4 regions of the Paenibacillus sp. ATY16 genome follow, and region 1 is predicted to be linked to each of the others. Evidence: riboswitches for the same ligand, from Rfam matches in the RefSeq annotation. Region 1 holds a riboswitch; each other region holds the start of a gene.
What was found. A riboswitch is a leader RNA that binds a small molecule or an ion and turns the genes downstream of it on or off. The one in region 1 is predicted to bind cyclic di-AMP.
Positions count from the first base shown of each region.

Region 2: another riboswitch for cyclic di-AMP. It lies ahead of CFI03_RS17875 (APC family permease); the one in region 1 lies ahead of CFI03_RS04485 (hypothetical protein).
Region 3: another riboswitch for cyclic di-AMP. It lies ahead of CFI03_RS11440 (ubiquitin-like domain-containing protein); the one in region 1 lies ahead of CFI03_RS04485 (hypothetical protein).
Region 4: another riboswitch for cyclic di-AMP. It lies ahead of CFI03_RS27775 (TrkH family potassium uptake protein); the one in region 1 lies ahead of CFI03_RS04485 (hypothetical protein).

Region 1 covers NZ_NMOK02000004.1:315,720-323,729, reverse strand. The annotation lists gene CFI03_RS04500 (aldehyde dehydrogenase) at 1-869, opposite strand, end outside; gene CFI03_RS04495 (lysoplasmalogenase) at 963-1,613, shown strand; gene rlmN (dual-specificity RNA methyltransferase RlmN) at 1,643-2,713, opposite strand; cyclic di-AMP (ydaO/yuaA leader) riboswitch at 3,060-3,254, shown strand; cyclic di-AMP (ydaO/yuaA leader) riboswitch at 3,357-3,542, shown strand; gene CFI03_RS04485 (hypothetical protein) at 3,664-4,083, shown strand; gene kdpF (K(+)-transporting ATPase subunit F) at 4,225-4,302, shown strand; gene kdpA (potassium-transporting ATPase subunit KdpA) at 4,330-6,009, shown strand; gene kdpB (potassium-transporting ATPase subunit KdpB) at 6,055-8,010, shown strand, end outside.
Region 2 covers NZ_NMOK02000027.1:27,248-35,257, reverse strand. The annotation lists gene CFI03_RS17890 (PdaC/SigV domain-containing protein) at 1-170, opposite strand, end outside; gene CFI03_RS17885 (VOC family protein) at 262-663, opposite strand; gene bglX (beta-glucosidase BglX) at 1,308-3,470, shown strand; cyclic di-AMP (ydaO/yuaA leader) riboswitch at 3,764-3,956, shown strand; gene CFI03_RS17875 (APC family permease) at 4,109-5,935, shown strand; gene CFI03_RS17870 (Lrp/AsnC family transcriptional regulator) at 5,979-6,437, opposite strand; gene CFI03_RS17865 (amidohydrolase family protein) at 6,740-8,010, shown strand, end outside.
Region 3 covers NZ_NMOK02000020.1:6,489-14,498, forward strand. The annotation lists gene CFI03_RS11410 (initiation-control protein YabA) at 1-58, shown strand, start outside; gene CFI03_RS11415 (tRNA1(Val) (adenine(37)-N6)-methyltransferase) at 175-825, shown strand; gene rsmI (16S rRNA (cytidine(1402)-2'-O)-methyltransferase) at 856-1,743, shown strand; gene CFI03_RS11425 (AbrB/MazE/SpoVT family DNA-binding domain-containing protein) at 1,866-2,120, opposite strand; gene CFI03_RS11430 (HD domain-containing protein) at 2,405-3,700, shown strand; gene CFI03_RS11435 (TatD family hydrolase) at 3,729-4,502, shown strand; cyclic di-AMP (ydaO/yuaA leader) riboswitch at 4,686-4,895, shown strand; gene CFI03_RS11440 (ubiquitin-like domain-containing protein) at 5,140-6,273, shown strand; gene rnmV (ribonuclease M5) at 6,429-6,974, shown strand; gene rsmA (16S rRNA (adenine(1518)-N(6)/adenine(1519)-N(6))-dimethyltransferase RsmA) at 6,980-7,876, shown strand.
Region 4 covers NZ_NMOK02000052.1:435,937-443,946, reverse strand. The annotation lists gene sdhA (succinate dehydrogenase flavoprotein subunit) at 1-1,372, opposite strand, end outside; gene CFI03_RS27790 (succinate dehydrogenase cytochrome b558 subunit) at 1,400-2,071, opposite strand; gene CFI03_RS27785 (LysR family transcriptional regulator) at 2,403-3,281, shown strand; gene CFI03_RS27780 (potassium channel family protein) at 3,665-4,327, opposite strand; gene CFI03_RS27775 (TrkH family potassium uptake protein) at 4,345-5,685, opposite strand; cyclic di-AMP (ydaO/yuaA leader) riboswitch at 5,756-5,916, opposite strand; gene CFI03_RS27770 (CPBP family intramembrane glutamic endopeptidase) at 6,166-7,758, shown strand; gene CFI03_RS27765 (hypothetical protein) at 7,923-8,010, shown strand, end outside.

The DNA of each region.
Region 1 (8,010 bases):
TAATCCTTATGCTCAAGCGGATTCTGGCCATAGAACTTCGTTACCGACTTGCGGAGCTGCCTCAGGAACTCCTCCAGCACGCTGTGATGCACGAGCGCGTAATCGGGCGCGATGCAGGTCTGCCCGGCGTTAATGAATTTGCCGAAGGCAAGACGTCTAGCGGCCAGCTTGAGATTGGCGTCATGATGCACGATAGCCGGGCTTTTTCCCCCGAGCTCCAGCGTAACCGGCGTCAAATGCTTGGCTGCCGCCGCCATGACCTGCTTGCCGACGTTAACGCTGCCCGTGAAGAAAATTTTATCGAACGGCAGGTTCAGCAGCTCTTTGCTTACTTCAACTCCGCCTTCCATAACGGCTATGTAAGAGGGGTCGAACGTATCCTGAACAAGCGAAGACATGACCTCCGATACGGCCGGAGACAGCTCCGAGGGCTTCAGGACTGCGGTATTGCCCGCCGCTATAGCTCCGACAAGCGGCGCCATCGCAAGCTGGAACGGATAGTTCCACGGAGCGATAATAAGCGCGGTGCCAAGCGGTTCCGGCACGATATACCCCTTGCTGCCCATGTGGGTGAGCGCCGTTTTGACCTTGGCGGGCTTCATCCACCGCTTCAGCCGCTTCTGCACAAAAGAGATTTCCTTCAGGACAAGTCCAATCTCTAGCATATAGGACTCCTGCTCGCTCCGGTTCAGGTCAAGCCGAAGCGCCTGCATAATCGCATCCTCGCGTTCCGTGACGGCCTGGCGCAGCTTGGCCAGCTGAGCCTGCCGGAATTCGAGACTCCGGGTTGCCCCCGTTCCGTAATAATGCCGCTGCTTTTCCAGCAACGCTTGAGCTGTATTCGTGTTCGAGTTCAAGTTCATATTCATGCGATACCCCGCCTTTTTTCGATATAAATCCGGACTTGCAAAATGAAATTCTATGCTATAGTTAGGAAAAAGGAGCGATGCCGATTGAACAAAATGCTGCTTGCCCTTATTCTGCTTACAGGCTTGCTTTACATTTTTATCATTCCCGCTGAACCGCATGCCGTCAAGCTAATTTTCAAAGCGATTCCGATGCTTCTGATCATCGCTTATGCTTACTTGCAGTCCGCTCCAAACGGTAAGCGGTTTCAATGGATTCTGCTGGCCGGTCTTGTCTTCAGCGTGGTTGGCGATGTTACCCTGGGTAACTTCGTCGTGGGACTGTCCGCCTTTTTGATCGGCCATTTGTTTTATTTAAGCGGATTTTTCGGGCAATGGAAGTTTTCCTTCTGGCGGCTCGTAACGATCGTTCCAATCGGTGCTTATGCCGTCTATATGGGCTACGAGCTGCTTGATGCGCTTGCGAAATCGGAGGACGACGCTCTGAGAATCCCCGTTCTTGTCTATGTAACGGCCATTTCGCTGATGGGCTGGTCGGCTATGATGTCCTGCAACGCATGGGCGATTGCGGGCGCCCTGCTCTTTATGGCTTCCGACTCCATTCTCGCCTGGAATAAGTTTATTTCGGATATTGCCGGGTCAGACGTGCTCATTATGACCACTTATTATGCCGCCCAATTCTGCATCGCCACCTGCATCGGATACCGGAGCCGCACCGCTCCCAAGCAAAAAGCCATGATCCTCTGATCATGGCTTTGATTATGCCGGTCAGGTTGTTATCCGGCTTTTTCCTTGTTCATCTGCTTGCTGCGCAGCTGGCCGCAAGCCGCGTCGATGTCGGCGCCATGCTCGAGGCGGACGCTGACGCTGACGTCTTGTTTTTTGAGCGTATCGTAGAAGCCCTTTATGGAATCGTTCTCGCTGCGCTGGTATTGGCTATGCTCGTCAACCGGATTGTAAGGAATCAGGTTCACGTTCACGAGGGAGCGGCGGCGGTCGCCCACCAGCTCGGCAAGCTCAAGCGCATGCTCCGGCTGGTCGTTGACGTCCTTGAGCAAAATATATTCCAGCGTAATGCGGCGGTTCGTCCGCTCCAGATAATAATCGATCGCATCCATCAGCTTCTCGATCGGAATCGCGCGGTTGATCTTCATAATCCGCGTCCGCAGCTCGTTATTAGGCGCATGCAGCGATACAGCGAGGTTAACCCCTTGATCCTTGTCGGCAAACTCCCTGATTTTGTCCGCGAGACCGCTTGTCGATACCGTAATATGGCGTGGTCCGATAGCCAGACCTTTATGATCCTTGACCGTTGTAAGGAAGTCGTTCAGGTGAATAAAGTTATCAAACGGCTCGCCGATGCCCATGACAACGATATGGCTGACCTTCTCGCCTTGGCCTGCTTCGTCAAGATGGAGCTGAATCTTCATAATCTGCTCGACAATCTCGCCGCTTGTCAGATCCCTGCTCTTCTTCAGCAGGCCGCTGGCGCAGAAGCTGCAGCCGATGTTGCAGCCCACCTGCGTGGTTACGCAGACCGACAAGCCGAACTTATGGCGCATCATTACCGTCTCGATCAGGTTGCCGTCATCCAATTTAAGCAGCAGCTTGACGGTACCGTCCTTCGACACCTGCTTCGTATGCTCGACCAGCGTCTGGATCGCAAAGTTCTCCTCCAGCAGCTTCACGCAGTCCGGATGAACATCCGTCATATCCGCAAAGCTCGTAACCCGCTTCCGGTACAAGTATTCCCATACCTGCGTCGCCCGGAATTTTTTATGCCCGCGCTCGCCAAGCCAAGCCGTTAATTGATCTAATGTAAATCCGTAAATGGATGGTGTACTCATCGTTTTTCCTCTTTTCGTGAAACGCGGCCAAAACAAAACCGCATACTGCTCCTATTGTCCCAAAATTAGCTGACGAAAACAAGGGGCGAAAAAGTCCAATCGTTCCAGAATACGCTCATTCCGCCCTCTTATCTGGCAACCCGGATAAACCAATTTAGGCTTGGCATACACCTAAGTTTCACAACGAATTGCAGCATTCGGGAGATATAAGGTCCAAGAAAGAGCATGGTAGAGTTACCTCCAAATGTAAACGCTCTAACCAAACTCCTTGTCAAAATTAGACAATATGCCGCCTCTACGGTTCATTTACAACTTCGGCCGTCAGGCGTAATATACGATTCAGCAAATGCAACAATCGCTGAGTTTCCGTTAAGGGAAACGGGGGAACCAATCGATAAGCGGCATGGCAACGGTGTGAGAGCCGGCGCGGCATGCTTATCCGGGGTGAATCCGGGAAAAGGCTGCGCGCGGCCGAACCCGGTAGGGCGACTCTCACCGTCCGAATCCGTCAGCTAACCTCGTAAGCGATGAAAATGCTCAAGGCAGGGCATTTTCCAAGTAGAGAGGATGATGTGATCTTGTGACCTTTAAAGGCCGCGGGGATCTTTCCTCTGCGGCTTTTTCTCATGCCATTTTTAATCAACTGTCTTTATCGCTTAATCCCCTTCGCGGGGAACGGGGGAACCAATCGGACGGGCGGCTGTTCCATACAGCCAGCTTGTCCACGGGGTGAATCGCCGAAGCAGCGCGGGACGCGCGGCATCGGCGTAGGGCGACTCTTACGCCCGAATCCGTCAGCTAACTTCGTCAGCGTACCAAGAGAGGCAACGATGATCGTGAATATAGGCGCGGTTTATTTTCTGCTGCGCTTATAAGCCGCGTGAAGAGTCCCTCTTCCGCGGCTTTTTTGTTTGTCGTTGATTCCTCTAACGAAAAGAGGAGCGTAAACCATGGACGATTATATACTCGTCTCCGCACCCAACGTGCAGGGCGAGGATTTCATTAAACAGCTGCTGCGCCGGCATATCCCGTTTGCCGCCATCGTGAACAACAAGACCGAATACGAGCGGATGCTGGAGCTTGGCGTATCCACGATCATCGTCATTAATACAACCGATGAAGCCACCTGGCGTGTTCCGGAGCTGCCCGTCGGACGGATCTTTTTATTCGAAAGAAGCTTGAATCTGTGCTGCCGTTATATCCAGATCTGCCGCAGCTGGACATCCAAATCGATCTGCGTCGTTACGGACAGCGCGAATCCCCGTCTGATCTATAAAGGGATGGGCGCCAATTACGTTATTCATTCCAGCCATGCGGATACTTCCTTTTTAATCATAAACGACCTCATGGCGAGCCAAGATAATCGGTAAGGTCGAAAGTTATTCGCCATTCTTTTAGGAGGAATTTGCTATGCAGGATATCTATATGGTGCTGCTTCTGGCAGCGATATTCGTACTTTTCGCCGGCTTTATGCAATGGTGCGACCGGGCTATTCAAGAGGAGGATAAGCGATGATCGTCACGTTAGTGCTTGCCCTGTTTCTTTTTCTTTACTTGATTTACGCCTTGATCAATCCGGAGAAATTCTAAAACCTTATCGATCGCTGGGAGGCCACAATGGATATTTTACAGCTCATTATCGTGATTGGCGTGCTCGTACTGCTCGTCAAACCGCTCGGAACCTACGTGTACCACGTGTACTCGGATCAACCGAACCGGACCGACCGTTTATTCGGCGGCATAGAACGGTTCATCTATAAAGTCATCGGGCTGAAATCCCGTGACGGCATGACTTGGAAAAAGTACGCGTTAAGCTTCCTTCTTACGAATATCGTGCTCGTCGCGCTCAGTTATCTGATTCTGCGGCTGCAGGGCAGCCTTCCTGGCAATCCAAACGGCATCGGCGCTATGGAAGAAACGCTGTCGTTCAATACCGTCATCAGCTTTATTACGAATACGAACCTGCAGCATTACAGCGGCGAAACGGGGCTGTCCTATTTCTCGCAGATGGCCGTCATCATGATGATGATGTTTACCTCGGCGGCTACCGGTTTCTCGGTTGCGATTGCTTTTATCCGCGGCTTAACGAGCAGAGGCAGCACAATCGGCAATTTTTTTACCGACTTCGTGAAATCCCACACGCGGATTTTCCTGCCGCTCGCAACGCTTATTACGCTGGTACTCGTGGCTCTTCACGTGCCGCAGACGCTGCAGCCTAACGTAACGGCAACAACGCTGGAAGGCGCAACGCAGAGCATCGCCATCGGGCCGGTTGCTTCGCTGGAATCGATTAAGCATTTGGGTACCAACGGCGGCGGCTTTATGGGCGCCAACTCGGCGCATCCATTCGAGAATCCAAGCCCGCTGACGAACGTGATCGAGATTTTGTCCATGTGGGCGCTGCCTGCTTGCCTTCCCTACGTATACGGCCGGTTCGCGGGAAACCGCAAGCAAGGCTGGGTTGTGTTTGGCGCGATGATGTCGCTGTTCCTGGTATTCCTTGCAACGGTCTACACGGCTGAGCTGCATGGCAATCCGGTACTGAACAACCTTGGCGTAGACGCCTCGCAAGGCAGCATGGAAGGCAAGGAAGTCCGGTTCGGCATTGCCCAGTCCTCCCTCTTTACGGCGGTGACAACGGCGGCTACTACCGGTTCGGTCAACAACATGCATGATACGCTGACCCCAATCGGCGGTCTTGTCCCGCTGGCGGAGATGATGCTGAACGTTGTGTTCGGCGGCAAAGGCGTTGGCCTCGTCAATATGCTGATGTATGCGATTCTTGCCGTCTTTATCGCGGGACTAATGGTCGGTCGGACACCTGAGTTTCTCGGGCGGAAAATCGAACCCAAGGAAATGAAGCTGATTGCGATCGCGATTCTCGTTCATCCGTTTATTATTCTGGCGCCAACCGCCATTGCTTTCCTGACGGATCTTGGCCAGGGTGCCATTACGAATCCGGGCTTTCACGGCATCTCGCAGGTGCTCTATGAATACACCTCGTCAGCTGCGAATAACGGCTCCGGCTTTGAAGGTCTTGCCGACAATACGCCGTTCTGGAACATGACGACCGGCGTCGTCATGCTGCTTGGACGATATGTTTCGATGATTGCCATGCTGGCTGTAGCCGGATCCTTGGTCCGCAAAAAGCCCGTACCGGAAACGATCGGCACATTCCGGACGGACAACGTGCTGTTTGGCGGGATCCTAGTAGGAACCGTCGTTATTGTCGGCGCGCTGACGTTCCTGCCTGCCGTTGTACTTGGACCTATCGCAGAGTATTTAACGATTCGCTAACGGATAAGGATGAGGTGAATAACCGTGACCACACAACGTAAATCCATGCTGACCTCGGCGATTATCAGTCGCGCGGTGAAGGACAGCTTTCTGAAATTAAATCCGCTGACCATGATGAGAAATCCCGTCATGTTTGTCGTTGAGGTCGGCACGCTTGTCGTCCTGCTAATGACGATCTTCCCCGGCTATTTCGGAACGGAGGGCCGACTCGGGTTCAATCTGACGGTCTTTCTGATCCTGCTGTTCACCGTCCTGTTCGCTAATTTCGCGGAAGCGCTGGCCGAAGGACGGGGCAAAGCCCAGGCGGACTCGCTCAAGAAGAGCAAAAAGGACATTACGGCAAACAAAGTTACGGGCCAGACCATAAAACAGGTATCGTCAACCGAGCTCCGCAAAGGCGATATCGTCGTTGTCTCCGAAGGAGAGATGATTCCGGGTGACGGCGAAATTATCGAAGGCCTTGCCTCTGTCGACGAGTCGGCAATCACCGGCGAATCTGCACCGGTGATCAAGGAAGCCGGCGGCGACTTCAGCTCGGTAACGGGCGGCACCCGCGTTGTCAGCGACCGGATCAAGGTCCGCATTATGAGCGATCCCGGCGAATCGTTTATCGACCGCATGATCTCTCTGGTTGAAGGCGCCAAACGCCAAAAGACGCCTAACGAGCTGGCGCTGAACACGCTGCTTACCAGTCTGACGCTGATCTTCCTGATCGTTGTGGTTACCCTTGCGCCAATCGCCAAATATGTTGGCGTAGAGCTTGACATTCCGGTGCTTATCGCCCTGCTGGTCTGTCTCATCCCGACTACCATCGGCGGTCTGCTCTCAGCAATCGGGATCGCCGGCATGGACCGGGTGACGCAGTTTAACGTGCTGGCCATGTCCGGCAAAGCGGTAGAAGCAGCCGGCGACATTAATACGATGATTCTGGATAAGACCGGTACCATCACGTACGGCAACCGGATGGCAAGCGAATTCCTGCCCGTCAAAGGCGTAACCGTTCAGGAGCTTGGCGAGTGGGCGGCGGTCAGCTCGGCCAAGGACGAAACGCCGGAGGGCCGTTCCGTCCTGGAGCTGATGAAGAGCAAACAGCTGAGCTATCAGGCCCAGCTTGCCGAGAATGCGCAGGTCATTGCGTTTACGGCCGAGACCCGGATGAGCGGTCTGGATCTTCCGGACGGACGGAAAGTCCGCAAGGGCGCCGTCGATGCCGTGAAGAAATGGGTAGCTTCCCAAGGCGGCACCGTCCCGTCCGATCTCGACGCTACCGGCGAAGGAGTTGCCGTGCTTGGCGGTACGCCGCTCGCCGTTGCGGTTGATAGCCGCATTTATGGGATTATTTATTTGAAGGATACCGTGAAGCCGGGCATGCAGGAGAGATTCGATCAGCTTCGCCGCATGGGGATCAAGACCATTATGTGTACCGGCGACAACCCGCTGACAGCCGCAACGATTGCCCGCGAAGCCGGTGTGGATGATTTTGTGGCGGAGAGCAAGCCGGAGGATAAAATCGCGCTGATCCGCCGCGAGCAGACGGCGGGCAGCCTCGTTGCCATGACGGGCGACGGAACGAATGACGCTCCGGCCCTTGCCCAGGCCGACGTTGGCCTTGCCATGAACAGCGGTACCGTAGCCGCGAAGGAAGCGGCCAATATGATCGACCTGGATTCCGACCCGTCCAAAATTATCGAGGTGGTTGCCATCGGCAAGCAGCTCCTGATGACTCGCGGCGCGCTGACGACTTTTAGTATCGCGAACGATATCGCGAAATATTTCGCCATCATACCGGCCATGTTTATGATCGCGATCCCTCAGATGGACGCCCTGAACATTATGAAGCTGGGTTCGCCCTCTTCGGCCATTCTGTCCGCGCTTATCTTTAACGCGATCATCATTCCGCTGCTCATTCCGCTCGCTATGCGCGGGGTGCAGTACAAACCGATGAGCGCGTCGAAGCTGTTAAGCAAAAACCTGCTGATCTACGGACTGGGCGGCGTTCTT
Region 2 (8,010 bases), on a different contig from region 1:
ACGGCTTGCGTATCGGGAAGCACTGCGCTTATTGGCACGGCTGTAATCGGTTCGGCAGTCACGGCAACGGGTACGGCGGTGGATTCAGCTGCCATGGCCAGCGCGGGAGTAAAGGCAAGCAGGCAGGAGCCGGCAACGGCAATGGTAAGCATTTTAAAAGGTTTTTTCATGATGGGTGGCCTCCTAGTTATCAATTCGGGAATTGAAGTCACCAAGTAGACGGTTAAGGGTATCGAAAAGTTTCATTGCTAAACTAAATTTTTATTCCGGCCGGCCGGAGACTCCTCCTCCGAAAGCGATCCGGTATCCATCGGCGTCTTTAATGGTAAATTCGCTCCAATGCTCCGAGTAGTTAGGGCCGTTAACAAACTCGACAGCTTTAGACAGGCACTCTTCCGCGAGCAGGTCCACGGCATCCGTGTAAGCAAAAGCATCGAAATATAAGCCGCCTTGCACCGCGGAATTTGGCCGCACGTCATCCTTGTTTACGGCAGGGTGCAGAATAAAGGTTATATTTTCTCTTGTTACATGGACATGTCCGCCAATCTCTTCATAAGTAAAACCGAGATTGAGGTAGAACGATGAGGCCTCTTGTATATCTTTAACCAGCAAAACGATAGATGAACCCGTTATCTTGGCTTTTGCTGCTGTTAACTCGCTCATTTTACCCTCCCCAAACGTATGGAATAAAAATACAATTATATTAAGATCATACAATGGGCCTTGAATTGGAGCAATATAAGAAATGGACTTGCCGGTTAGTGGCTGAATGAATAGGTTAGTAAGGAATTTCGTTTCGACTACGTTGCACGGAATGCAGGATAATTAGCCTCGAAGGGTCATTGCTAGGATGTACGCTGCACGGAATGCAGGATAATCGGCCTAATTGGTTCAAAAAGCCCCCGAGGAGGGCCAATATACTGCATTCTATACAGCATAACTTGAGCAGGCAGCGCGAAAGCGGCGATTATCCTGCATTAAATGCAATCAGGCCTTGGCAGATTGAACGGCTGAAGAGCGGCAGGGCCGGAGCGGAGCGGAAGGCATGCTCGCTGAGAAGCGCAGCGCTCGCCTTTGTACCCGGATTTCAACCGCTATAACGGTATATTCGAGGAAATCAGGGTACAACAGCGATCGAAGGAGCATGCCTTTTGCGCAGCGATAATGCCCGCCAAACTCATCAGTTCAGCAGCACACAGCCAGATTGTAGAGTTTTTCGGCTATTCCCGACATATTGCTGTCCGGCGGCAATCGGTATAATGGAAGAGAACAAGAAATCATCCGATTCAAATGGAGGGTTTGTCCACGTGACGAAACAATCAATGACAGCTCTACTTGAGCAAATGACGCTGGAAGAAAAGATTTTTCAGCTGATGCAGCTTACTCCTAATTTTCTCAGCGAAGATGACGCTAACCTGACGGGTCCGCTGGCCTGGATGGGCGTTACGGAAAATATGGTGAACAATGCAGGATCCGTGCTGAGTGCCGTAGGCGCGAAGGAAACGATAGCTCTGCAGAAAAAATACATGGAGAACAGCCGCCTTGGCATTCCTCTGCTTCTTATGGCGGATATTATCCACGGCTACCGTACGATTTTCCCGGTGACGCTGGCGATCGGCAGTACCTGGGACCTGGAGCTGGCGGAAAAAAGCGCCGCGATTGCAGCGAAGGAATCGGCCGTTACGGGCATCCACGTGACGTTTGCGCCGATGGTGGATCTCGTCCGCGACCCGCGTTGGGGCCGTGTGATGGAGTCGACAGGCGAAGATCCATACCTGAACAGCGAATATGCGCGTGCCTTCGTCCGCGGCTTCCAAGGCGATGACCTGGCAGGCGATATGGACCGCGTTGCCGCATGCGTGAAGCATTTTGCCGCTTACGGCGCAGCGGAAGGCGGACGCGATTACAACACCGTCAACATGTCGGAAAGACAGCTTCGCGAGTCCTATCTGCCGGCTTATAAAGCCGCGCTGGACGAGGGCTGCGAGATGGTGATGACGGCCTTCAACACGGTTGACGGCATCCCGGCCACCGGCAACAAGTGGCTGATGCGGAACCTGCTTCGCGACGAGTGGGGCTTTGACGGCATGCTGATCTCTGACTGGGGCGCGGTAGGCGAGATGATTCCGCATGGCGTTGCGGCGGACGGCAAGGAAGCCGCGCTGAAGGCGATTGAAGCCGGCGTCGATATGGAAATGATGACCTCCCACTATGCGAACCATTTGAAGGAGCTTGTGGAAGCAGGCGAAGTGGATGTCAAGCTGATTGACGAGTCTGTGCTCCGTATTCTGAAGCTGAAGGACAAGCTGGGTCTCTTCGAGAACCCGTACCGCGCCGCAAGCGAAGAACGGGAGAAGGAAGTGCTGCTATCGCCCGACCACCGGGCTGCGGCACGCGAGATCGCGGCCAAGTCCTTCGTGCTGCTGAAGAACGAACAGCAGGCGCTTCCTCTCCGCAGCGGGCAAAAGCTTGCGCTTATCGGACCGTTTGCGGAAAGCGGGGATATTCTAGGCCCTTGGTCGATCTGGGGCAAGCAAGAGGAAACGGTGCAGCTGCATGCGGGTCTATCTGCCCATAAGGCTGCGGATATCGTTGCGGTAGCGAAAGGCTCCGACATCGACACCGTGACCGAGGAGCAGCTTCAGGAAGCGGTCGCAGCGGCATCGCAAGCCGACGTAATCGTACTGGCGCTGGGCGAAAGCTCCGAGATGAGCGGGGAAGCGGGAAGCCGCGGCGACATCCGTCTGCCAGAGGCGCAGCTAGAGCTTATTCGGAAGCTGAAGCCGCTTGGCAAGCCAATCGTGGTGGTGCTGTTCAACGGCAGACCGCTTGACCTGCATGGCGTTATCGAAGAGGCGGATGCGCTGCTCGAGGTTTGGTTCCCGGGTACGGAAGGCGGCAATGCGATCGCGGATGTGCTGTTCGGCGACGTGAACCCGTCAGGACGTCTGACCATGTCTTTCCCTTATTCCGTTGGCCAAGTCCCGGTGTACTACAACAACTACAATACCGGACGTCCTCTTACGCCTCAGAATGCGAATGAGCGTTACGTCTCGAAATATCTGGACATGCCGAATGCGCCGCTTCTGCCGTTTGGCTACGGTCTGAGCTATACGAGCTTCTCGTACAGCGAGGCCACCCTATCGACGGACGTTATGAACGCAGGAGATACGCTTCGGGTATCGGTTGACGTGACAAACTCGGGAGCTTCTGCCGGCGAAGAGGTTGTCCAGCTATACGTACGCGATCTTGCCGGCGAGGTTGTCCTTCCGCTGAAGGAGCTGAAGGGCTTCCGCAAGCTCGCTATCCAGCCGGGCGAGACGAGGACGGTGACGTTCGAGATTACCGAGGAGCAGCTTCGTTATTACCATGCGGATCTGCAATTGAAGAGCGATGCAGGCGAATTCCATGTCTTTGTAGGCCCTAACAGCCGCGATGCGGAAGCGAAATCGTTCCGCCTTACGAAATAAAAACAAAAAAGCGCAAGCCGGCCACAGGCAGGTTCGCGCTTTTTTTGCTTACAGCGACTTTAATAGAGCATGCCCGTCAGGTAATAGCCAATCTCCACTGTTATATCAGGGATTATCTACCGATTGCACGGTAAAAGGAAGCATGGCGGTTTATTTGGGACATTCCGAGAGCCAGCCAATTATGTATCCGCATTCATGAATGGAAAACAGACTAATCTGCCCTTTTTCGCGTTTATATCGCAGTTTACAGAAATGGGGGAACGGGTCTATGATCAAATCTGCAAAACTTCATATGTTCATATTCGCTGAGTTTCCGTTAGAAACGGAGAGCAGGGGAACCAATTGCGATAGGCAGGAGAGTGCATGCTTGTCGCCGGGGTGAATCGGCATGCCGGCCGCATTATAGGATTGCGGCAGCAAGCTGTAGGGCGACTCTAAACGCCCGAATCCGTCAGCTAACCTTGTAAGCGTTGATAGAGAGGGTGAACTTCGGTTATTTACGGGCCGCGGGAGGATACTCTGCGGTTTTTTTCTGTGCGTAGAAAAAAGCAAAAGTGGTTACATTAGCACTGATAAGTGTTTGAGTAGCCAAGTATCCAGGTATTAGATGTTTAACTTCAACGTTGGCGGTGACCTGTGTGTTTACTCTTATCAAAAGATTACTGATCGGGCGTCCCCTCAAGTCCACGGAATTAGGGGAACAGAAGCTCATTAAGACGAAGGCGCTTGCGATCCTGTCCTCGGATGCCTTATCATCCGTTGCATACGGGCCAGAGCAGATTTTGCTCGTCTTGATGACCGTTAGCGCAGCGGCGTTTTGGTATTCGATTCCGATTGGTGTCGGGGTGCTGGTCTTATTAACGGCACTTATCCTGTCTTACCGGCAAATCATATTTGCCTACCCGCATGGCGGGGGAGCTTATGTCGTATCGAAAGAAAATCTCGGTGTATTCCCGGGCCTCATATCCGGCGGCGCCCTGTTGGTCGATTATATATTGACCGTAGCGGTAAGCGTGTCGGCGGGTACGGACGCGATCACGTCCGCTTTTCCAAGCCTGCACGAGCATTCGGTACTAATCTCTATCCTGTTTGTCCTTTTTATTACGATATTAAACCTGCGGGGCGTGACGGAATCGGCGTCTATCCTTGCTTATCCCGTTTACTTGTTTGTGCTGGCGATTGTTGTCATGGTCCTTGTAGGCTTGTATAGAATCGCTGCAGGCGACGTATCCCCTACGCTTCACACTTCGTTAGGCACGCCGGTTGCGGGCATCAGCCTGTTCCTGCTGCTCCGTGCGTTTGCATCCGGCAGCTCGGCCCTGACCGGGGTTGAAGCGATTTCGAATGCCATCCCGAACTTTAAGGATCCGGCGCCGAATAATGCGGCCAAGACGTTATTAGCGATGGGCGCCCTGCTCTCGATCCTGTTCTCCGGCATCGTGTTCCTTGCTTACTACTACGGCGTCTCTCCGAAGGAAGACGTGACGGTTGTATCGCAGATTGCCGAGGGGATATTCGGACGTCATACGATGTATTATTTTATCCAGGGTACAACGGCCCTTATCTTGATCCTGGCGGCCAACACCGGTTATTCCGCCTTCCCGCTGCTTGCGGTTAACCTGGCGAAGGATAAATTCATCCCGAGAATGTTTACGGCACGAGGTGACCGTCTCGGTTACTCGAACGGCATTATCAGCTTGGGGGTTCTGTCCATCATCCTGATCGTGGCGTTCCAGGGCAAGACCGAGCATCTCATTCCGCTGTACGCGGTTGGCGTATTTATCCCGTTCACTCTGTCGCAGACGGGGATGTTGGTCAAATGGTTCCGCCAAAGGCCGAAGGGCTGGGTTGGCAAGTTCATCATTAACTCGATTGGCGCCTTGATCAGCTTTATCGTAACGATGATGTTCTTCCTGACGAAGTTCGAGCAGGTATGGTCGATTCTGATTTTCCTGCCGCTCATTATTTTCGTGTTCCACCGGATCAAGAAGCACTATGAAGCGGTTGGCGAGCAGCTTCGCCTGGCGACCTGCGAACCCGTGATGCCGATCGTAGGCAACGTAATGATTTTGCCGGTATCGGGGATTACGCATGTGGTTGAGCATTCGATTATGTATGCCAAGTCGCTGAAGGCCGAACAGATTATTGCCGTTTATGTTCCTTTCGAGAAAGAGGATGAGGCGGTCTTCGAAGAGAAGTGGGAGAAGTTCATGCCGGATGTCCGGCTCGTAACTTTGCATTCTCCGTACCGGTCGATTACGAATCCGCTCTTTAAGTTTATTGATACCGTGCAGCGCAAGGCGAGCGAGAACAATTACCAGGTAACCGTCATTATTCCGCAGTTTATTCCGAAGAAGGGCTGGCACAACATTTTGCATAACCAAACGAGCCTGATGCTTCGTGCCCAGCTGCTGTACCGCAAGGATGTCATCATCACCACCGTGCCTTACCATTTGAAAAAATAGCGAGAAGCCTCGGTCCAGTCGGAACCGAGGCTTTTTTTGCTGCCTACAGCTCAAGCCCCGTTCCTTGCTTAAAGCGTTTGATAACCATATGGGTGTTGACGTTTACGATCCCTTCAAGCACATAGATTTTTTTGAACAAAAAATGCTCCAGCGCCTCCTCGTCCTTCAGCAGCGCATGCATATGCAGCGAGCTTGGTCCCGTCATCTGATAGATGCTGATCACTTCCGGTTCCTCCGATAACAGTGCCCCGGCTTGCTCTACGAATCGAGGCTCAACCTCAACTTCGAAAAAAGCGGAGATGGATTTGCCAAGCTTGGTTGTGTTTAACCGTACGGTAAAGTTCTCGATAATTCCGTTATTCACCATCGCATCCACGCGCTTCTGGATCGCGACTCTGGATAAATTGAGAAGCTCGCCGATCTTGGCGTACGACATCCGTCCGTTATCGTGCAGCAGGCGGATAATTTCCTGATCTGTGTCATCCAAGTGCGGTAAATGCATGAGGCCACTCCTCTTCGATAAAATTTCACGTTAAGCTACTTTGTGCGAGATAAATGTCAGGTATTGGTTTCGAATTTGGTTGTTTTTATGTCAGTTAATATAACATTAGTAACCAAATTGGTCTATAGAAAATGACAAAACAGTCCAGATAAGCCCTTTTTTAGTTACGATGTGGTTGACGCACTGCTAGGGCGCTCATATAATCATGTCATAAAACATTACATACGAAACCATAAACATACGGAATGGTTGCGAAAACTTCAAATTGCGGGTTAATCAACTTACATGAGGGTGTGATCGGTGTGAAAAAGCAGCTGATTCGTAACGGGACCGTCATCACGATGAATGAGGAGATGCGGGTGATCCCTAATGGTTATGTTCTCATGGAGGGGGATCTTATTTCGGAGGTGGGAGAGTGGCCGGCAGACGGCTCGAAGGATGAGCTTCTCCGGCAGGTGGATATGTTGCTGGATGCGCAGGGGAAGGCCGTCATTCCCGGACTGGTGAACGGGCACACCCATTTGTTCCAGACCTTTATTAGGGGCGTTTCCGATGATTTGCCGCTGGCGCAATGGCTTCGGCAAATCATATGGCCGGCATCTCTAGCTATGGAGGAAGAGGATTTCTATCTGGCTGCCATGATCGGCTGCATTGAGAATTTGAAGTCGGGCGCCACCTACATTATGGACCACCACTATGTTCACACTCATGCCGGCAATGATGACGGTGTCCTGAAGGCCATGCAGGAGTCGGGCATTCGCGGTCATATGGCCAGGGGAGGCGTTGATCTCAGCTACGAGCCAAGGCTTAGCGAAACGATTGAGCAAATATTCGGCCGTACGGATGTTCTGCTTGATCGCTGGCAGGGAGCGGCCGAAGGCCGGATCTCCATTGCGCTTGGCCCGCTTAATTTATACGGCTGCTCGGAGAGCTTCCTGAGGCAGGCGGCTGATTACAGCGAGCGGAACAAGCTGATTACGCACCTTCACGTCGCGGAAACGAAGGACCAGATCGACAATACGATGGAACGTTTCGGGCTTCGGAATTTGGAACTGGTTGAAGCGGTGGGCCTGCTCGGCAAGCATACGCAGGTCGTCCACGGCGTCTGGCTGGATGATAAGGAGCTGGATTTACTGAAGAAGAATGAGGCTACCGTAATTCATTGCCCGGTTTCCAATATGTATCTCGCTTCCGGCGTAGCGCGCGTGCCCGAGATGCTGGAGCAAGGCATTAATGTGGCCCTGGGGACGGACGGTCCCGGCAGCAATAACTGCCAGGATAATCTTGAAGTACTGAAGTTCACGGCCTGCCTGCATAAGGTGGATCAGCTCGATTCAACGCTGCTGCCGCCTATGCAGGTGCTGAAGATGGGGACGATCAACGGGGCCAAGGCCGTTGGGAGAGAGCGGGAGCTTGGCAGCCTGGAGCCGGGGAAAAAAGCGGATGTCGTGATCATTGATCTGCAGAAGGCGCATATCGCGCCCATTCACCGGGTCAGCTCGGCCATTGTGTATAACGCAAACGGCAATGACGTGGATTCGGTTTTTGTGAACGGTCAGCTTGTCGTTCATCG
Region 3 (8,010 bases), on a different contig from region 1:
CGGGCATTTGAGGACAGAAGGAGATTGCTTGTTCTGCTTATCCTTCCTTAATAAATAATAGAACATTGCAAGTATACCGTCCTTGTCTATGAAGGGCGGTATCTTTATGTCAGGGGAGTTAGGTCAAAGGTGCGGGAAGTAAGACTGGAACCAAATGAACGAATTGATGATCTGATGACGGAGACGGGTCTCCATATCATCCAAAGCCGGGAAGTATTCAGCTTCTCCCTGGATGCGGTGCTGCTGTCGAAGTTCGCTACCATTCCGAAGCGCGGACGAATTCTTGATCTCTGCACGGGAAACGGGGTAATCCCGATGCTGCTGACGACCAGGACCGATGCGAGGATCGATGCGGTTGAGATTCAGCCAAGACTGGCGGACATGGCAAGGCGCAGCGTAGCGATGAATAACCTGTCGGAGCAGGTTTCTATTATAGAGGCGGATCTGAAAATATTCATGAAAGAAGCCGGCAATGGTATTTATGACGCCGTAACGGTCAATCCTCCATACATGGCGGTAAAAGCAGGCGACTCCAACGAGAATGATCATTACGCAATCGCCCGTCATGAAATACATTGCACGCTGGATGATGTCGTTCATGCCTGCGCAAGGCTTGTCCGTTCGGGAGGAAAGGTGGCTATGGTTCACCGTCCTTCGCGGTTTATCGATATTATGGAGACGATGCGGAAATACCGTCTTGAGCCCAAGCGCGTGCAGTTCATCCATCCCAATGCGCAAGGGGAGGCCAATATGGTATTAATAGAGGCGATACGCGACGGCAAGCCGGAGCTTAGGCTGCTGCCGCCGGTCTTTGTATACGAATAAACAATATTACGGACGGGAGGGAGCAAGGCAATGATACAAATTCAAAAAAGCTTTAAAGATCAAGCGGATAACGATTATGGTATCCTATATTTGGTAGGTACTCCGATTGGCAATCTGGAGGATATGACCTACCGGGCAATCCGGACTTTAAAAGAAGTGCAGCTTATTGCCGCTGAAGATACAAGGCAGACACGCAAGCTGCTTACGCATTTCGAAATAGCCACCAGATTGGTCAGCTATCATGAGCATAATAAGCAGGCTAGCGGAAGCGAGCTTATCCGTCTATTAATAGAAGGACAGTCTATTGCGCTTGTCAGCGATGCAGGCTTGCCTGCCGTCAGTGATCCAGGGGCTGACCTTGTTAAAGATGCCGTGGAAGCGGGTATAAAGGTAGTGCCAATACCGGGAGCGAATGCGGCCTTATCGGCGCTGATCATATCGGGACTCCCGACCGACAGGTTCATGTTCACGGGATTTCCCCCAAGGGATAAAAAGCCGCTTGCCGAATGGCTGACCCGTCTATCCCGTCAAGAAGGGACGCTTATGATGTATGAATCTCCCCATCGCCTGAAAAAGACGCTGGACGCGATGCTGGAACACTGGGGCGATCGGCGGATTGCGATGGTTAGGGAGCTTACTAAGCGCCATGAAGAGGCTGCGCGCGGAAGCATATCGGAATGTCTTGCTTTTCTTGAGGAGAATCCTCCCCTGGGAGAGTACTGCCTTATTATTGAAGGGGCAGCTGCAGGATCGGGGGATGCGGGAGATAACGGAGAGATTTGGTGGACAACACTTGGGCTTGAAGAGCATGTCGCCCATTACGAGACTGAAGGCATCGACCGCAAAGAAGCCATTAAAAAAGCGGCCCAAGACCGTGGCCTGCCAAAGAGGGAAGTCTATAACGCAGTTAATCGATAGATTACTGCGTTATTCGGGCAAAAAAAGACCTTCCTGGCCGGGTTCTAGCACAGGAAGGCATCAAGGAGTATAAAAAGGTTAGAATTAACAAGTTGGTGTATTTCTATTATAACCTATATTTCTTATTTTGTCACAGGAGAAGGCATCTCAGATAAACAAATATGGCAAACAATTTTGCCTTTGAAGTAGGATACGTTTTCCGCATTGCCGCAGAAGATACATGCAGGCTCGTATTTCTTAAGCATAATACGCTCGCCGTCTACATAGATCTCCAGAGCATCTTTCTCGCCAATACCAAGGGTACGGCGCAATTCGATTGGAATAACAACACGACCCAATTCGTCGACTTTACGTACAATACCAGTAGATTTCATCATGATTTTGTTTCTCCTCTCAGGAAATTACATTTCGTCACTATTCGACATAGTTTTTCTTTTTATGGCTACTATAATACCAACGATTCCCATAATAGTCAACCGAGAAAGTCTTTAATAGAGCTTACTAGACCTATATTTACGGGAATTTGACTCTATAGCAAGGTCATATTAATCTTACTATAGAATACAACAGCTTCGACAATTTGGAAACTATATTACGACAGTATTCGACATTCTACCAGAGTTTTGTGTCGAAACCATGAACAAAGGGGTTGAAAGGGCGAGTGAATCAGCAGCTGACCGAAGAGAAGGTTTTTAAGGATCCGGTGCACAAATATATTTACGTGCAGGATCAGACGGTGTGGGATTTGATCAACACGAAGGAGTTTCAGAGGCTTAGACGAATTCGCCAGCTTGGAACCTCTTATTTGACGTTTCATGGCGCAGAACACAGCCGATTCTCCCACTCCTTAGGGGTTTATGAAATAACGAGGAAAATCATCTCTCAATTCGAGCGTAACGAGTATCCGGGTTGGCCGGCGGAGGAAAGATTGCTGGCTCTCTGCGCCGCGCTTCTGCACGACGTTGGCCATGGGCCTTTTTCTCATTCGCTGGAGCAGGTATTCGACACTCATCATGAGCAATGGACCTGTGCGATTTTGCTGGAGGATACGGAAGTTAACCGCGTGCTGCGCCGCGTATCGGAGGATTTCCCGGAGAAGGTAGCCTCGGTAATCAGTAAGACGTACCCGAACCCGATCGTTGTAAGCCTGATTTCCAGCCAGATGGATGCGGACCGAATGGACTATCTGCTGCGCGATGCTTATTTTACGGGAGTCAACTACGGCAACTTCGACCTGGAGCGGATTTTGCGCGTCCTGCGTCCCGTTCAGGGCAAGATTGTCGTAAAGGAAAGCGGGATGCATGCCATCGAGCATTACTTAATGTCCCGTTACCAGATGTATTGGCAAATTTATTTCCATCCGGTTACCCGGAGCTCGGAGATTATACTCAGGCAGATCACCCGCCGGGCCAAGGAGCTGTACGACAGCGGCTACACCTTTTCGTGGATGCCGGGACCCATTAACAAGCTGCTTGACGGCAGCATTACGGTACCGGATTATTTGAAGCTGGACGAGGCCTACATGCAGACGATCTTCTCGTTATGGACCGAAGAGAAGGATGCATTGCTCGCCGGGTTGTGCGACCGGTTCCTCAATCGCCAGCTCTACAAATACATTACGCTTGATGATCCGGGGGATTCTTTATTGGAAGAAGCGGCTCTGGAGTTCATCGCGATCGGTCTTAACCCGGACTACCATATGGAAATCGATTTCCCGTTTGACCAGCCTTACGACATTTATCGCCCCGATGCGAAAAAAGGCGGGAAAGAGGATAAAGCGCCGATTTTGCTGCTTAACGAAGATAACACCTTAAGCGAAATATCGGTGAAATCCGACATTGTACGATCCATCAGCGGACTGCATCAAGGCCAGTATCATATTTATTACCCGATCGAGCCCCTGCTCGCCGCTGCTGACCGGCTAAGCCCGGCTGTCCGGGAATTATTCAAAATTTAACTCTATATAGAAGGAGCTTGCAGCTAAGATGATATCTTTATTCGACACGCATACCCACCTGGACTCTCCGCAATTCGACAACGACCGTGCCGAAGTTATCGAAAGGGCGCGTGCTGCCGGTGTCGATTTAATGATCAATATCGGTTTCAACCGCGAAACAATTCCAACGACGATGGAGCTTGCGGAAAAATACGATTTTATTTACGCAGCAGTTGGATGGCATCCGGTGGACAGCGTTTTCATGGAGCCGGGGGATCTGGAATGGATCGAGCAGCTTTGTGCCCATCCGAAGGTTGTAGCCATAGGGGAAATCGGTCTTGATTACCACTGGGATACCTCTCCGAAGGATGTGCAGCACCGGGTATTCCGGGATCAAATTCGCCTAGCCAGGAAGCTGGGTAAGCCGATTGTCATCCATAACCGGGATGCGCATGAGGACATTGTTCGTATTCTGAGGGAAGAGAAAGCGTCTGAAGTCGGAGGGGTTATGCACTGCTACTCCGGCAGCTGGGAAACGGCAAAAATGTGCCTCGATATGAACTTCTATATTTCGTTCGGCGGACCCGTCACTTTCAAAAATGCAAGGGTGCCAAAAGAGGTGCTTGCGAACGTTCCGCTTGACCGTCTTCTTATCGAAACGGACTCCCCTTATTTGTCTCCACATCCATTTAGAGGGAAGAGAAATGAGAGCTCGTATGTGTCCCTGGTCGCAGAGGCTGCAGCGGAAATAACAGGAAAATCCAAGGAAGAAATCGCAGTTATTACAAGCGCAAACGGTAAAAAATGTTTTGGTATTGTTTAAAAACGGATTAAAACCGCTGAAATAAGGACTATAGCGGCGATAAAACTCTTTTTACTTGTTGGAATCGCCGATATTTGCCTTCAGAATCCTAAAATTTCGTTAAAATCGTCTTTTAACGCATCTTTACAATTCTGTGGTCAGGAATGTATGATTTTTCTCAGAGCTTTAACTTTTGTATTGGATTTCCAGTTTGCGCTTAATCTCCGAAAGCCGGAGAGCGGGGGAACCAACGACAGCGGATGCATAATTAAGACGTCTTGAAGCATCGTGCTGCGTATGAATTCTTCAGGGGTGAATTTTGCGGCGATTGCCATGAGCATTCGTTCCGCGGATAGGGCAGCTCTCTCGCCCGAACCCGTCAGCTAACCTCGTAAGCGATTATAGAGAGCGATCAACCTCGTGTATTCACCTTTTCCTGAATGTTTGATTACCCAGGAAGCCACGATCAGATCCTCTGTCGAAGGCTTCTTTTTATTTTCGATTTTGCTACTTCGGAAATAGTCTTTACAGGGTAAATCTTGGAGGTGGGAGGCCGTAACACTGGAGCGTGCTCGTCACGCCAATATACTTAATAGTCGCGTCAATAGTATCATGCGTAACAGTTTGGCGGCGGGGCTATGAAGGAGGACCGATAGAAGTGGGCATGATCCAAGCTAAGGAGACCCATGGGAAGCGATCATCCAGCATGACTTTCGCAATGCGATGGAAGCATGAAAATTTGCGTTTGATTGTTCTGAGTGCAATTATCTCAATCGCTATGACTTTCATGTTTTTGGTGTTGTTGTACGGATCGGCTGATAAGAGCGTATCCGTAGTAGTGAACGGACAAGAAACTGTTGTTAAAACAAAACAATGGGTCCTGCAACGCCTACTGGATGAACAAGCTATAACGGTTGGACCCTATGACGAGGTATCTCATCCTCTGAATGCGTCCATCAAAGACGGAGACCGCATCGAAATCAAGTACGCGGTTCCGGTTACCGTAAAGGCAGATGGCAAAACATCGACGGTGTACACGACAGAGAAAACAGTACAGGCGGCGATCGGGAAATTAAATATTCCTGTCCGCGATCAAGATAAAGTTATCCCGTCTCTCGATACTCAGATTTCGAAGGCAATGACGGTGACCGTTACCCGCATCGATACCAAGGTAGCAGAGAATGAACGGACTTTGCCGTTCTCGATCGTAAAGAAACAAGATCCTACCCTCGAGAAAGGGAAGGAGAAGCTGGTGCAATCCGGAAAGAATGGCGTCGTTATCGAGCGCGTGGAGAAAAAGTACGAGAACGGTGTTCTTGTCTCCTCCAAGCTGGTCGACAAGGTCGTTCAGAAGCATACGGTCAGTCAGGTCGTAGCGGTCGGATCGAAGAAGGACGTACATACGCTCTCGGCTGCGAGCACGGGCTCCTATACAAAGAGCGGCGTAACGTTTAAGGCAAAGAAGATTCTCAAGAATGTCACTTTAACCGCCTATTCGGCAGGCGTAGCTTCTACGGGCAAGGATGAGAGTCATCCGGGATACGGCATTACGGCTTCCGGCGCGAAGGTGAAGGAAGGCCGTACGATCGCGGTGGATCCGGATGTTATTCCAATCGGCTGGTGGGTGTACATCGAAGGCATTGGCTTCCGCAGAGCGGAGGATACGGGCAGCGCCATCAATGGCAACAAGATCGACGTTTACTTTGACAGCACAAGCTATGCCAATAAGTTCGGCCGGAAAAAAGGGTATACCGTATACGTGCTTGGACCAACCAAGCCAACCGCGAGCTAATGGCTTCACGCTATCGTATTTCATTGTTAAATATGCCATTATAAGAAGAGGCGCTGCCTCTTCTTTTTGTGTGTATGGAGATGCTAAGCAGGCTGCATAATCATTGACGGTGAAAGAAGAGCGAAAGTTGCTGCTTTGGAAAGGAATGTTCGCTTGTGATTAAGGAAATTATTGTGGTGGAAGGCAAAGACGATACGGTAGCCGTGAAGCGGGCCGTTGAGGCGGATACGATCGAAACGAACGGTTCTGCGGTTGGCGAGGAAGTGCTTCGCCGGATCGAGCTGGCGATGGAACGCAGAGGCGTTATTATATTTACGGACCCCGATCATGCGGGCGAGAGAATTCGCAAAATTGTCGCTCGGCGCGTGCCGGGCTGCAAGCATGCTTTTCTGCCGCAGGAGAAGGCCATGTACAAAGGCGATATCGGAATCGAGAACGCAAGCCCCGAAGCGATTCGTCAGGCGCTCTCCGAGCTGCGGACGGAGATGGCGGCGGGAGAAGGGGACATTACCTGGGAAGATCTGATGGAAGCGGGTCTTATCGTCCATCCGGACGCGGCAAACCGCCGTCTTCGGATGGGCAAGCTGCTTGGGATCGGATATGCGAACGGCAAGCAGTTTTTCAAACGGTGTACAAGCTTCCGGATCTCCCGCGAAGAATTCGCGGAGGCTCTGCGTACGATGGAACAGGGACAGGAGTGAACGGTATGAGCGGAAACGATATGAAGGCGATTGAAGTAGCAACGCCGAAACGCACGAAGGAAATTATCGCGAAGTATGGCTTCTCGTTTAAGAAGAGCTTGGGCCAGAACTTCTTGATTGATCAAAATATTTTACACAAGATCGTAAGCGCGGCCGGACTCGACAAGACGAAGGGCGCTCTTGAGATCGGTCCGGGCATCGGCGCGCTCACGCAGCATCTGGCTGCGGCGGCGGGCACGGTGACGGCTATTGAGATCGACAATCGGCTTATTCCGATTCTGGGCGACATTCTGGCGGGCGAGGAGCATGTGAAGGTCGTGCACGGCGACGTGCTTAAGCTGGACCTGAAAAAGCTGTTCGAGGAGCGTTTCGCTGACGTGACTGGCGTAAGCGTCGTGGCGAACCTGCCGTATTACGTGACGACTCCGATTCTGATGAAGCTGCTGGAAGAGCGTCTGCCGCTCGAGAACATCGTCGTCATGATTCAGAAGGAAGTCGCGGAGCGGATGGCGGCGAAGCCGGGCGGCAAGGAGTACGGCAGCTTGAGCGTAGCCGTGCAGTATTACTGCGAGCCGCAGCTTGTCTGCATCGTGCCGCATACGGTATTTATTCCGCAGCCGAATGTCGACTCGGCTGTCATCAAGCTGGCGGTGCGCGAGAAGCCGCCGGTGGATGTGGAGGACGAGGCGCATTTCTTCCGCATCGTCCAGGCGAGCTTCGCCCAGCGCCGCAAAACGCTGGCGAACAATCTGACGGCGTTCGTGGGCAAGGAACGCCGCGAGGAAATGACGCAGCTGCTTATCGGCTGCGAGATTGATCCTGGCCGTCGAGGGGAGACCTTGTCCCTCGACGAGTTCGCCCGCATCAGCCGCGCCTTCCTGGCGGCGGGCTGGCGGGGTTAGCTCGGCCTGCTGTTAGCGGCCGAGCCTTGTTTGAGCCGGCGGCGAGCGTTTAGCGCCGCCGGCTTTGTTGTGGCCGCGCCCGCCGCCGGAGTGGCGGGCAGGGAGGGCCTTGGCACGGCTGCGAAGCGCCGTGC
Region 4 (8,010 bases), on a different contig from region 1:
ACTCGCCAAGCTCTTTGTGGATGACGTAAGCATTCTCGGTACCGTTCATGCCGAGGATCTTGTTGTACTTGTCTTCATGGCGTTTCTTCTCGTGGTCGAATACCGAAGAGGAAACGTCTTCGGACGATTTCTTAAGGCCTTTGATGTATTCAACGGCTTTAGGACCGGCAACCATGCCGCCAAAGATAGCGGACAGGAGCGAGTTTGCGCCGAGACGGTTCGCGCCGTGGAATTGGTATTCGCATTCGCCTGCCGCGAACAGACCAGGGATGTTCGTCATTTGGTTGTAGTCAACCCACATGCCGCCCATCGAATAGTGAACCGCAGGGAAGATTTTCATTGGGATTTTACGCGGGTCGTCGCCCATGAACTTCTCGTAAATCTCGATGATGCCGCCAAGCTTAACGTCAAGCTCCTTCGGATCTTTATGCGACAGGTCAAGGTAAACCATGTTCTCGCCGTTGATGCCAAGCTTCTCGTCAACGCAGACGCTGAAGATTTCGCGTGTTGCGATATCGCGCGGAACAAGGTTGCCGTACGCCGGATATTTCTCTTCAAGGAAGTACCAAGGCTTACCGTCTTTGTACGTCCAGATCCGGCCGCCTTCGCCGCGTGCCGATTCGGACATCAGGCGCAGCTTGTCGTCGCCGGGAATAGCCGTTGGATGGATTTGGATAAATTCGCCGTTTGCGTAATGTACGCCTTGCTGGTACACGGCAGAAGCCGCAGTACCCGTATTGATAACGGAGTTCGTTGTTTTGCCGAAGATAATACCAGGACCGCCGGATGCGAGAATAACGGCGTCGCCGACGAAAGTATGTACTTCCATCGTACGCAGGCTTTGTGCCGAAACACCGCGGCAGATGCCTTCGTCGTCCAGTACGGCGCCAAGGAATTCCCAATGCTCGTATTTCGTTACGAGACCGGCTGCTTCCCAGCGGCGAACTTGCTCATCCAATGCGTACAGCAGCTGTTGGCCGGTTGTAGCGCCAGCGAATGCCGTACGGTGATATTGCGTACCGCCGAAACGACGGAAGTCAAGCAGACCCTCTGGCGTACGGGAGAACATAACGCCCATGCGGTCCATCAAGTGGATAATGCCAGGTGCGGCTTCGCACATTGCTTTTACCGGAGGCTGATTCGCGAGGAAGTCGCCGCCATATACGGTATCGTCAAAATGCTCCCAAGGGGAGTCGCCTTCACCTTTTGTATTTACAGCGCCGTTAATGCCGCCTTGCGCGCAAACGGAATGGGAACGTTTCACCGGCACGAGGGAAAACAGATCCACATGCACGCCCGCTTCCGCCGCTTTAACGGTTGCCATAAGGCCCGCAAGACCGCCGCCAACGACGATAATTTTATTTTTAGCCATAACGTTTCGCTCCTTGTCTAAATACTACTAACCGATATTGGTCAGTGCCAATGCGGCACTTGCCGTTTCCTTGAACTCGTCGCCCATAAACGCTACGAGGGACAGGATGAACAGCGCAGCTACAAGCACAAAGATTACCATGCAGATATTCGCCGAAGCACGTTGAGCTTTCGGAGATACCGTAATCCCCCAGCTGATCAGGAACGCCCAGAGGCCGTTGCTGAAGTGGAATACCGCAGCGAGAATACCGATGAGGTACAGAATGAACAAAGCAGGGCTGGTTGCAATATTATGCATAGTCGAGCCAAGCTCTTCATGCGTTACATTGCCAAGCGCTACCTGCACGCGAGTCTCGAACACGTGCCAGATAATAAAGATAAACGTGATTACCCCTGTGATACGCTGCAACGTAAATGCCCAGTTACGCTCATATTTGAAACGTCCCGAGTTGAGGTTCGATTGATAAGCCATATACAAACCGTAAACACCGTGGAACAAAATCGGCAGATAGATACCGAAGATTTCGAGCAGCGTTACGATAGGCAGGCCGTTAATAAAATGAACCGCTCTGGTGAAGCCTTCCGGCCCACGCTCATACGCCTGAAAATTGGCCAGGGCATGCACGATGATAAATCCACCCAGCGGAATCACCCCAAGCAGAGAGTGCAGCTTGCGCCAGTAGTACGAATTTCCTTTCATTAATACTTCTCCTTTCCAGACTGTGGTCGCTCCATGACATTTTTTGCTGTTGACAAACCATTCTACATTGTACCCCCGGCTTTTAAGTCCGTCAACAAAAGTCGACACCATTTGCGAAAGTTTCATTTCTCGACTTTTATTGCAATGGGGTCCCCGCAAAGTACTTGGATTAAATTTCGAAGCTTACGCTTCACTTCGTGGGCGTTATTCAAATTGTGAACGTTCCGTGTATGCCACCCTTTTAATCCTACTCCTTTTGAGCTTATAATGGAATTGCATATTTATTATAATTTATTATAACCAATTCACATAAGCGATCGGGGAGACCAAAATGATCGAAGAATTTCATATGTTTGCTGCCATCGTGGAACATTCCAGCATGAATAAAGCGGCTACCCTGCTTAATTTGTCCCAGCCGGCCTTGTCCCGCAAAATAGCAAAGCTTGAAGAAGAAATAGGCGCCAAGCTGTTCGAACGCGTCGGCAAGCGGCTTGAGCTGACCCGCGTCGGTCAATTGACTTACGAGTATGCCGTGAACCTTCGCAAGCTGCACCGCCGTTACATGGATTCCGTTGCCGAGTACACCGCTGCGGGACGAACCTCCATCACGATCGGGGCAAGCTTAACGACGCTTCAAACCACATTACCCGACTTCATAAAGACGTTAAACGCCAGTCATCCGGAATTCGATATCAAGGCCGTAACCGGCAAAACCCACGAGATTGTCACGCTTGTCCGCGACAACAAGGCGGATATCGCCATCGTTGCTTCCATGATTGAAGATTCCCAGCTTCACTGCGTGCCGCTGTTTGACGATCATCTGCTGCTTGTTATCCCGACCAGCGTAACCGTAACGCATGAGGAGCCTCTTTCAATAGAAGATTTAAACGGGCTGCCCATGATTTTGTTCTCCAAAGGCACCTGGTACCGCAAGCTGACCGACGAAGTATTCGCCAAATACCATCTTCAGCCGGATGTCCGGATGGAGATCGACTCCTTCGAGGCTATCGTCCGTCTTCTTCATACGTGCCGAGCGGCAACCCTGCTCCCGCATTCCTATATGCGCAAGCAGTTACTCGCCGACAACGAGCTTGTCGTTGTCCCCATCCGCGAGCTGGAAGAGACCAAGCGAACGACTTGTCTCATCCACAATGACCCTTCCGATCTTCATCCGGCGGTCCGGCGTTGGATTTCGGAGTTGGGTCAGTAGGTTTCGCTCTTTTCTTTCGCTCTTGTGCTTTTCGCTCTTTTTCTTTTCGCTCTTTTCGCTCTTATGCTTTTCGCTCTTTTCGCTCTTCTCGCTCCCGCAAGGGAGCACAGTGGTAGCGCTTCACTGTCTTCTTCATTCCCTCGCAGGGGGAATGGATGGGTGCGGCGCGAGGCGGGAAAGGGGTATCTCTGGAGGAGCGCAGCGTTCGCCTTTGTCACTTCCTTTGCTACCCCTATGTAAACCTGTTCAGAGCAAAGGAATGACAACAGCGGCCGGAAGAGATACCCCGTCCCGCCGAGCCATCCCGCCCCATCCATTCCCCACCTCAACAGCGAGCCAACAAAAAGGACAATGAACGCTAACAGCGCCCACTGTCCTTATCATCACCTGATTATGGTTTCTTCAAACTGTTCAATCTGGTCGTTTGTTCCGATCACGACCATAACGTCCTTTTCCGTCACCACATCCGTCGCCGTAGGAGCAATTATAATACCGGAAGGCTTGTTAATGGCTACGATGCTGCATCCGAACCGGGCACGCAAATTCATATCTTGAAGCGACTTGCCATTCAGGCATTTCGGGACCGAAAGCTCGGCAATGGTATACTCCTTCGACAGCTCGATATAATCAAGCAGATTCGGGGAGACAAGCTGATGGGCAACCCGGATGCCCATATCCCGTTCCGGATAAATAACGCGGTCAACGCCAATTTTCTCCAGCACGCGTCCGTGCAGCTCGCTCATCGCTTTGGCTACTACCCTCTTCACGCCCAAATCCTTCAATAATATAGTCGTCAGTATGCTGGCCTGAATGTCATCGCCAATCGCCACGACTCCGCAGTCAAAATTACGAACGCCTAGTGATCGCAGCGTCTCTTCGTCCGTGCAATCCGCCGACACCGTATAAGTCAGCACATTGCTCATCTCCTGAACGGCTTCCTCATCCCGGTCGATCCCAAGCACCTCATAGCCCAGCTTGATAAGCTCTCTTCCAAGACTGGAGCCGAACCTCCCCAAGCCTACGATCACGAATTGATTGTTCTTCATTCTTGCTCTCTATTCCCCTATCCAATCGTAATTTTGCCTTCCGGATACCGGTACAGCTCTTTCTCTGTTTTTGGCCCTAGCGCGTAAGCAAGCGTCAGCGGACCAAGCCGTCCGGCGAACATCGTTACCGCAATGACTATTTTGCCGAAGAACGTCAGCTCGGGCGTAATGCCCGTCGTCAGGCCAACGGTGCCAAACGCCGACGTTGTTTCGAATAAAATTTTCAGGAACTGCTGGTCTTCCGTCGTGGATAGCAGCATCGTTACCAATAGGACCAGCGTGAGCGACAGCATCGTAATCGTCAGCGCCTTGAAGATCCGGTCCTTCCCAAGCCGGTAATGGAAAAGAACGATATCTTCCCGCCCGCGGATCATCGCGATAACCGCCCCGACCATCGTGGTAAAGGTTGTCGTCTTGATTCCCCCGCCCGTAGAGCCCGGCGAAGCGCCGATAAACATCAGAATAACGGTGAAAAAGACGGTCGCCTGCCGAAGCTGGGTATAATCCAGCGTGTTGGCCCCCGCCGTTCTAGGCGTAACGGACTGGAAGAAGGAAGCCAGAATCTTTTCGCCCCAATTGAGGGAACCAAGCGTATTGCTGTTCGAAAACTCGAAAACGAAAATAACAACAGCGCCAGCGGCAATCAGGATGCCGGTTGTCGAGAGAACAACCTTGCTGTGCAGCGACAGTCTTTTGTTTTTCCGGAACTCCAGCAAATCCGCCATTACCACAAAACCTAATCCGCCAAAAATAATGAGCAGCATCGACACGATATTAACGAGCGGGTCCCCTACGTACATCGTTAAGCTGCGGAAATGGCCGAAGATATCAAAGCCTGCGTTATTGAAGAAGGATATCGAATGAAAGAGCCCAAACCATACCGCTCTCCCAAACGGCATGTCAAAGGCGAATCGGACGGCAAACAGAACAGCGCCAACCAGCTCTATCGTTAAAGAGTAGAAGATCACTCGACGGATTAGTCTGACGATGCCCTCCATACTCGTCTGGTTCATCGCTTCCTGCAGAATGAGCCGTTCCTTAAGCGAAATCCTCTTGCGCAGCACCAGCGCAATCAGCGTGGCCATGGTCATAAAGCCTAATCCGCCAATTTGGATAAGAGAGAGGATGATGATTTTGCCAAAGGTAGAGAAGTATGTACCCGTATCGACGACAACAAGTCCGGTCACGCAGGTCGCCGAGGTTGCCGTGAACAACGCATCGATAAAGGGCAGGCGCGAGCCATCGCTTGAGGCGAAGGGCATCGACAGCAGCACGGCTCCAATCACGATAATCATGGCAAAACCAAAGACCAGAATCCTTGGCGGCGACCATTTCAGGATATTGAGATATTTGGCCATTCTTCTCTCCTTTTAATAGATCTTTCAACATTTGGGCATAAAAAAAAGCACGGGAACTCCCATGCAAATGAGTCCTGTTCCACGCAGCCTACGAGGTTAGCTGACGGATTCGGGCCTGGAAAGGCAGCCCTATTCAAGCGGATGCTCGAAATTCACCCCATGCTGGCGGATTGCTCCGGACAGCGGTTTGGTTCCCCCGTTTTCAAAAACGAAATTCGGCTGATACGATTCGATTAATATGACGTAACGATTATACGCCCAAACTGCGGAAACGATCAAAATGAGCCTAAGCGATAATTAAGCGGTATTCGTTCAAAAACGGGCAATCCTACAAAGCAAATGGCTGCTTTCTGGCTGCAAGTCCTTATTTCACCGCTTTCCGTTTGCATACTCCACTTTCGCCCGCATTGGATAAGTGAGGTTAATAATGGTATTGTTACTGTAGCGAAGCATCGTCTGAATTCGAAATGGAGGTTTTATATGATCCCTTCCATCGCTCCTCATGATTGGAAAAGATTCCTGTGGGCTGCTGTCGCAGGCGCAATTATTTTCATCTTTACCCAGTTCGGCCCTGCAGCCGGGGACCAGCTGTTCTCAAGCTCAACTCCTAAGGTTATTGCAAAAAGCGAAGCCGAGTCGACCGCGAAAAGGTTCGTCCGGGAACAGTTCGGCAAAGCAGCCGTAACCGCCCATACGATTTATCAGACCGACAGTCTGGCAAACGGTTATTTCTCCAAGGAAGAGCTGCTGGGCAAGTTCGAAGATAAATATGACGCCAAGTTCCCGACCGATACGTTCCAGGTCAATCTGGATCTGGAGGACGGCACAAAAGCTTATGTCTACGTCCATATGACTAACGGCAGTATTACAGGCTGGCATTGGCTTGGCGGTCAATCTGCCGGCAATACTCAATCGGTTCAAACGTCAGCGAAGGCTTTTGCCGAAACGAAAGGGTTCCGGCCGGAAGAATTGGACAGCCTGTACATCAATGACCAAGGAGACGCCGTGCTTCACCCCACCGGTTATACGCTTGGAGATGCTTCACTTGAGCTGATTATCGGAGTAGGCCTTGTTGATGATAAAGCGGTGATCACCAGGTACAAGCCAGCTTTCCAAGCACCGGCGGATTACGTCTCTTACGTGGAAGGCCAGAAGAAGACGGGCAGCGCGCTGTCTGTTGTCAGCCTGGCGTACATGTGCTTCATCTCCCTCGTTTTATCGCTTATTTACGCGATTCTTTACAGGGGACACACGACCTTTAAGCGCGGGATATTTATCAGCTTGGTGTTTATCGTATTCTACATCTATAACAATCTGAACGTTCTTGATGGCATCATGGCAACCTTTGGCGAGCAGAGCCGGTCGGATGCCGAGATGAAGGCTACCGTTTTGATTACGGTCGTGCTGCTCATTCCGGTTGGCCTCGCCGTTTACTTCGCCTTAGTCGCCGGTGACGGGATGTGGCGCTCACAAAAACGCCCCTTATGGCCGGGATTCCGCGAGCGAGGCTATGGCGAGCATGTATGGCGCAGCGTTGGCCTCTCCTATCTCTTTGCAGCGATTATCCTTGGCGCGCAAGCGATCATTATGGTCGCCATGAAGTTTCTTGCAGGCTCCTGGGCAACCAGCGATGCTACGCAGTCGCCTTACAATACGGATATGCTGTGGCTTATGCCGATGATGGCCTGGTGCGCTGCCATATCCGAAGAAGCGATATTCCGGTTGTTCGGCATTGCTTTATTCAAAAAATGGTTTAAAAATACGTTTATCGCTACGCTTATTCCCACGATCATGTGGGCGCTGGGACATGTCGGCTATCCGATCTTCCCGTTCTATACGCGTATCGTGGAGCTTGTTATTCTGGGAACGGTATTTTGTCTTATTTTCCTCCGCTATGGCTTTATTACGGCCGTGTTCACCCACGCAATCCTGGACAGCCTTATTATGAGCTTCGAGCTGGTCAGCGTTGGAGGAGGCGTTAATATTACCGCCGCGCTGATCTATGCGATTCTTCCTGTTATCGTTGCATGGGTTATCAAGTACTGGCATAAACGGCGCTTTATACAGGCCTGATCGGACTGTTCATAAAAAGGAAGGTATCCTCGCCGGGATACCTTCCTTTTTTCGTTTATACGGCATCTCAAACAGCCCATTTAATAGAAACGGCCATTTTGTCCAAGAGGAATCCTGTCCACATTAATATAATCTATTAAACCAACATATGGAGTGTGATTGGATTGATTGCAAGAATCAGCGGCTATGACCGCAAACAGAGCTCATGCAACAAAAGCTATGAGAAACAGTCGTCGGGCAAAAAGTCAAGCG